DNA from 2 places in the Streptomyces sp. NPDC049541 genome. Region 1 is predicted to be linked to the other one. Evidence: riboswitches for the same ligand, from Rfam matches in the RefSeq annotation. Region 1 holds a riboswitch; the other holds the start of a gene.
What was found. Region 1 has a riboswitch for glycine ahead of gcvP (aminomethyl-transferring glycine dehydrogenase). Riboswitches for the same ligand answer to the same signal wherever they lie in the genome.

Region 1 (3,398 bases):
GTCCAGCGCCTCGATGTCGCCCTCGACCCCGAACGCGGTCCACACGGCGCCCAGTTGGGCCCGCGCGGTGGTCTCGTCGCAGGCGATCGACACATGGTCGGCGTCGACCAGGTGAAGGTTGACTCCGTTCTCCCGCGCGGCGGCCACCACCTCGCCGGCGCGGCCCGGCACCCGCACGGTGAGCGTGTCGAAGTAGGAGCCGTGCACGACCTCGACACCACCGGCCTCAAGGCCCGCGGCGAGGATCGTGGCGTACCGGTGGGTGCGCCGCGCGATCGCCTTGAGCCCCTCCGGCCCGTGGTACACCGCGTACATCCCCGCCATCACGGCGAGCAGCACCTGGGCCGTGCAGATGTTGCTGGTGGCCTTCTCCCGCCGGATGTGCTGCTCACGCGTCTGCAGCGCGAGCCGGTAGGCCTTGTGCCCGTCCGCGTCCACGGACACGCCCACCAGCCGGCCGGGCAGGCTGCGCGCGAACTTCTCGTGCACCGCCATGTAGCCCGCGTGCGGCCCGCCGAAGCCCATCGGCACACCGAAGCGCTGCGTGGTCCCGACCGCGATGTCAGCACCGAGCTCCCCGGGCGACTTCAGCAGCGTCAGCGCCAGCAGATCGGCGGCGACGGTGACGAGCGCACCGAGCTCGTGCGCCTGGTCGATGAGCGGCTTGAGGTCGCGTACGGAACCGGAGGCGCCGGGGTACTGGACGAGCACGCCGTTGATCTCACGCCCGGCGACCTCGGCGGGTATGCCGTCGCTGAGGTCGGCGACCACGACCTCCGCACCGGTCGGCTCGGCACGCGTCTCGATCACGGCGATGGTCTGCGGCAGCACGTCCGCGTCGATCAGGAACAGGCCCTTCTTGTTCCTGCCCATGCGCCGGGACAGCGCCATCGCCTCGGCGGCGGCCGTGCCCTCGTCGAGCAGCGAGGCACCGGAGGTGGGCAGCCCGGTCAGATCGGCGACCATGGTCTGGAAGTTGAGCAGGGCCTCGAGCCGCCCCTGAGAGATCTCGGGCTGGTAGGGCGTGTAGGCCGTGTACCAGGCGGGATTCTCCATCACGTTGCGCAGGATGACGGGCGGGGTGAAGGTCCCGTAGTACCCGAGCCCGATCATGGAGTCGAGCACCTGGTTCCGGTCGGCGAGCGACCGAAGCTCGGCCAGCACCTCGGCCTCGGTACGCGCACCCGGCAGCTCCAGCTCATCCGAGTTCTTGATCACATCGGGCACCGCGGCGGCGGTCAGCTCGTCCAGCGAGCCGTATCCGACCTGCGCGAGCATCTTGGCCCGCGCCTCGTGATCAGGCCCGATGTGGCGCTGCTCGAACGGGATTCCCTGTTCGAGCGCGGAGAGCGGAATGCGATGGGCGGTCATTGCGGAGGCCTCCTGGTCTGACACGACCTTCGAGGGGCACCACGGCACGGGTACCCGGACGGCCTCCCCCTCTGTCATCTCAACCTGAGAGCTTCACCGGAACACCCGAGGGCGCCCGGCTTTCACCGTCGGTGAGAGCGGAAGCCATCGATACCCGCCCTGCTTTCCAGAGTGACCTCGTCCGCGCGGTACGTGAGCCTGAGAGATTCCGGGGAGGATTTGCTCCTTCGGCGCCTCCGATGGTGTCTGGAGGACTCTCCCGCACGGGGTCAGCAGCCGCTGTCAGCCTACCAGCGAGCACACCATCCGATCCTTCGAGTGGCCGTCATCACCAATCTGCTCTTTTGTAGTGCTTACGGATGAGGTGCGACCAAGTGGAGGGCCCGTGCAGACCGACATCGATCCGCGCAACCTGATCGGCCGCAAGGCGTTCGACCGCAACGGCACCAAGCTCGGCACCATCGACGAGGTCTACCTCGACGACGCGACCGGCGTGCCGGAGTGGGCGGCCATACGCACCGGCTTGTTCTCCCGAGACGCCTTCGTCCCCCTGGAACCCAGCGAACTGATCGAGGGCACCCTCCACGTCCCCTTCGACCGTTCCCTCATCAAGGACGCCCCCGACTTCGGCGTCGGCCGCCATCTCTCCCCCGAACAGGAGCTCCAGCTCTACCACCACTACGGGCTGGACGTCCCCGCTTCTTCCCCCTTCCCGGACCACGACTTCGGCAAGCTCGCGGGCACGGAGGACGCGGACGCCTAGACCCGTCGCCTGGATCCATGACCCCGCTCGGGACGGCTGCAAGGCGCACCTCCCGGCAGCGGTTCCAAACGGCAGGCCCTGACCCACTCCCACGGTGCCCGGCCCCCGCGCGGACCAGCGCCCTCCCCGGTCAGGCGCCGACCCCCTGCACGGAGGCCCCGGGTCTCCGCGCCACCAACGGCAACGGATCCGCCGGCTCCAGCTCAGGGTCATCGGTGCGAAACGTCCGCACCCGCCCCGGCTCCGAGTCCGGCGTCTCGAACCGCACGGTCACCCGCCCGAGCCCGCTTCCCTGCACCCACCCATGCCCGAACTCGGCATGCCGCACATCGTGCCCGGCGGGCCACCGCCGTTCGACAGCGACCTTCTGTTCCTCGGCGGGTTCCTCGTCCGCTTCGTCCGCCAAAGGCTCCGCACCGTCCCCCGCTGCCTGCGCGAACAGGTCCTCCTGCGTGTAGTCGGCCAGCCCGCTCACCCCGACCCCCAGCAACCGCACACCCCCCGTCGTGTCCACCGAGTCCAGCAGCCGTGCGGCAGCCTCCCGCACCACCGCCGGATCGTCCGTCGGCCCGCGCAGCGTCTCGGAACGAGTCAGCGTCGAGAAGTCGTAGCGCCGCACCTTCAGGACGATGGTCCGCCCCGAAAGACCCGCACCCCGCAGCCGCCGCACACAGCGGTCGGCCAGCCGCTGCACCTCGAGCCCCACCCTCACCCGGTCGTGGATGTCCACGTCGTACGTGTCCTCGACCGACACCGACTTGGCCTCCCGCTCGGCCACCACGGGCCGGTCGTCCTGCGCCAGCGCCATGGCGTACAACGCGTGTCCATGGGCCTTGCCCAGCAACCGGACGAGCTCGTCCTCACCGGCCTCGGCGATCTCGTCGACCGTGGTGATGCCGGCCCGCCGCAGATGGTCCCCGGTGGCCGGCCCCACCCCGGGCAGCATCCGCACCGACATCGGTCCCAGCTTGGCCCGCTCGGTCCCGGGCTCGACCAGCACCAGCCCGTTCGGCTTGGCCTCCTCGGAGGCGATCTTCGCGAGCATCTTGCAGGCGGCGAGGCCCACGGACCCGGTGAGCCCCGTATCCGCCCGTATGTCGGCGCGCAGCTTCTCCCCCACCAGCCGCGCCGACGCCGCGTCCCAGGCCGCCTCCCCGGCCTCCAGGTCCACGAAGGCCTCGTCCAGGCTCAGGGGCTCCACCAGCGGCGACAGCGAGTGCAGCAGCCCCATGACCTGCTCGCTGATCGACCGGTAGAACCCGAA
Region 2 (3,398 bases), on a different contig from region 1:
ACCGGGTCCGACGTCTCGATGGCGGCGAGGCAGCGGCGGGCGGTGACGACGACGCCGGTCCCGGCGAACTCGGCGGAGGCCGCGGCGAGGAAGTCGATCGGGTCGTCCTGCCAGTCCGGCTCGAAGAGCTTGACGCGGCCACCGGAGGCGGGGCCGTCCAGCGGGGTGCGGCCCACGCGGCAGAGTTCGGCCACGGCGGGCGGCGGGAGCGGGATGCCGACCACGCCGTCCGGGTTCACGGCGAGGCCGACCTGCGGCGGCAGTCCGCGGGCGAACTCGACGGCCGGGGCGATCGTGTACGCCATGTGGGAGCCGACCACCTGCCGGAACTGCTCCTCGGAGCTGAAGACCGGCACATAGGCCTGGCCCTCGATCTCCAGCGTGGGCAGGTCGACGGGGCCGCTGTTCAGGTCGCCGCCGTTCGGCAGCGGTACCCAGACGAAGCTGCGGCCGAGCACCTCGATGATCCGGCCGCCCGCCGAGGGTATGCCGAGGGAGGCCGACAGCACCTCCTCCAGCTCGTTGCCGGGCCATCCGCCGTGCGGATGGGGGTGCGCCTGCAAGGGAAAGTCCGCGGGAAGATCCGCTGCGAAGTCCATCTGTGTCCGACCGCCTGCTGAGAACCACTGCTGTGGCTGGAAAGGCTAGCGGCTGGGAGGGACAAAGGGGTTGGGTCGTGCGTCACCCCGTGAAACCGATCCTGCGCAGCACGTCCGCCGCGTCCCGGTCCAGCAGCACCGCCGAGCCGACGCCCTCGGGCAGGTCGCCCCGCTCGACCGCGCGGATCAGCCGGGCCGCCGCCGTGCGGTGGCGCAGGAAGGCGTAGCGCGAGACACCGCGGCCACGCTCGCGCTGGCCCTCCAGGGCCGTGCCGGGCGTGACGTCGAGCAGCAGCAGATGCAGGGTGCCGCCGCGGCGCCGGGCCTCTCGGGCCAGCCAGCCGCGCACCCAGGCCTGCGTACCGCAGTCGTGCACGACGACCCCTTCGCCGCTGCGCAGGGCGCGGCGCAGTCCGGCGTAGTGGGCGAGGCGGACGAGGGGCCGGTAGAGCGCGTAGGGCAGGAAGCGGGGCGTGCGGGCCTCCCAGCGGTCGCGGGCGTCCTGGGAGTCGATGCGGATGCCGCGGACCGCGCGCTCCATCAGCGTGGACTTGCCGCTGCCGGGCAGGCCGGTGACCACCACCAGGTCACGAGGGCCGAAGAGCAGGGCGTGCGGGCTGTGCCCCGAGCGGTCGCGCAGATCGCGGACCACGGGTGCCGGGCAGGCACCGCACACATCCTTGGCCGGGGCCGCGGGCTGCTTGGGCAGCGCGACGGCCGAGGTCGTGGCGTACACCGTGGTCCTGTTCACCGTGATCGTCCTTCCTGGGGGTCAGGAAAGCTTCTCCCCACTCTTTGTAAAGGGAAGGTAATGCAGGACGTCTCGCGGTTGTGTTCGGTTCCGGCCACAGCCCAGTCACAAAGAGGAGGGGACAGAGAAGAGGTGCCGAGGAGGAGGGGGCGCGTGCAATGATGTGCGCGCAACTGCATACCGGCCGTTTGAATCCGCGCGGGAGAGTCCCGGCAGCAGAGTCTGCCGGGCGCCGAAGGAGCAAGTCCCTCCCTTGAATCTCTCAGGCCCCGTTACCGCGCGGGCGAGGCACATCTGAAAAGCGGGCCACCGGATCCGGTGGCCCCACCCAAGGTGCAAGCCATGACTTCATGGCGAACCTCTCAGGTTCCGATGACAGATGGGGAGGAACGACCTCGCCCGTCATGCACTCTGCCTGGGAGACGACCGTCCGATGAGCAGCACCGAACCCCGTCACACCGCGCTCGATGCCCTGCATCGCTCGCTCGGCGCGACGATGACCGACTTCGCCGGCTGGGACATGCCCCTGCGCTACGGCTCCGAGCGCGACGAGCACCTCGCCGTGCGGACGAAGGCCGGGCTCTTCGATCTCTCCCACATGGGCGAGATCACCGTGACCGGCCCGCAGGCCGCCCAGCTCCTGAACTTCGCCCTGGTCGGCAACATCGCCTCCGTCGGCGTCGGCCGCGCCCGCTACACCATGATCTGCCGGGCCGACGGCGGCATCCTCGACGACCTGATCGTCTACCGGCTCGCGGAGTCCGAGTACATGGTCGTCGCCAACGCCTCCAACGCCCAGGTGGTGCTGGACGCCCTGGTGGAGCGTTCGGCCGGCTTCGACGCCGAGGTGCGCGACGACCGGGACAACTACGCGCTGATCGCCGTGCAGGGCCCCGAGTCCCCGGGCATTCTCAAGTCGCTCACCGACGCCGACCTCGACGGTCTGAAGTACTACGCCGGCCTGCCCGGCACCGTCGCCGGCGTCCCCGCCCTCATCGCGCGCACCGGCTACACCGGCGAGGACGGCTTCGAGCTGTTCGTCGCCCCCGCGGACGCCGAGAAGCTGTGGCAGGCGCTGACCGACGCCGGCGCACCGGCCGGCCTTGTGCCCTGCGGGCTGTCCTGCCGGGACACCCTGCGCCTGGAGGCGGGCATGCCGCTGTACGGGCATGAACTGTCCACCTCGCTCACGCCGTTCGACGCCGGGCTCGGCCGGGTGGTGAAGTTCGAGAAGGAGGGCGACTTCGTGGGGCGCGAGGCGCTCCAGGAGGCGGCCGCCAGGGCTGCGGAGAACCCGCCGCGCGTCCTCGTCGGCCTGGTCGCCGAGGGCCGTCGGGTCCCGCGCGCCGGGTACGCCGTGGTCGCGGGCGGCGAGGTGATCGGCGAGGTCACCTCCGGGGCCCCCTCCCCCACGCTGGGCAAGCCGATCGCGATGGCGTACGTCGACGCGGCGCATGCGGCGCCGGGCACCGAGGGTGTCGGCGTGGACATCCGGGGCAGCCACGAGCCGTACGAGGTCGTGGCGCTGCCGTTCTACAAGCGGCAGAAGTAGACACTGGCTGAGACTGGGCGAGGGGGGCTCCGGCCCCGGACGCGACCCCGCCCACATTTCCGCTGCTCACACGCGTTTTCCGCAGTCCCTCATTCATCAGCACTCCACCGCGTACAGGAGAATTCAGGCCATGAGCAACCCCCAGCAGCTGCGTTACAGCAAGGAGCACGAGTGGCTGTCGGCCGCCGAGGACGGCGTCTCGACGGTCGGCATCACGGAGTTCGCGGCCAACGCGCTCGGCGATGTCGTCTACGCCCAGCTTCCCGAGGTGGGCTCCGCCGTGACCGCGGGCGAGACCTGCGGCGAGTTGGAGTCGACCAAGTCGGTCAGCGACCTGTACTCCCCCGTCACCGGTGAGGTCACCGAGATCAACGAGGACGTGGTGAACGACCCGTCCCTGGTCAACTCGGCTCCCTTCGAGGGCGGCTGGCTCTTCAAGGTCCGCGTCACGGAGGAGCCGGCCGATCTGCTCTCCGCCGACGAGTACACCGCCCAG

Region 2: linked by a shared signal. The riboswitch ahead of gcvT (glycine cleavage system aminomethyltransferase GcvT) and the one ahead of gcvP (aminomethyl-transferring glycine dehydrogenase) in region 1 are both predicted to bind glycine.

What each region holds. Positions count from the first base shown of each region.
Region 1 is NZ_JBITLY010000002.1:9,323-12,720, reverse strand. It holds gene gcvP (aminomethyl-transferring glycine dehydrogenase) at 1-1,371, opposite strand, end outside; glycine riboswitch at 1,548-1,643, opposite strand; gene ACIBW9_RS07255 (PRC-barrel domain-containing protein) at 1,757-2,134, shown strand; gene ACIBW9_RS07250 (DNA polymerase IV) at 2,265-3,398, opposite strand, start outside.
Region 2 is NZ_JBITLY010000009.1:327,515-330,912, forward strand. It holds gene ACIBW9_RS31480 (enhanced serine sensitivity protein SseB) at 1-599, opposite strand, end outside; gene ACIBW9_RS31485 (AAA family ATPase) at 682-1,350, opposite strand; glycine riboswitch at 1,540-1,638, shown strand; gene gcvT (glycine cleavage system aminomethyltransferase GcvT) at 1,784-2,902, shown strand; gene gcvH (glycine cleavage system protein GcvH) at 3,033-3,398, shown strand, end outside.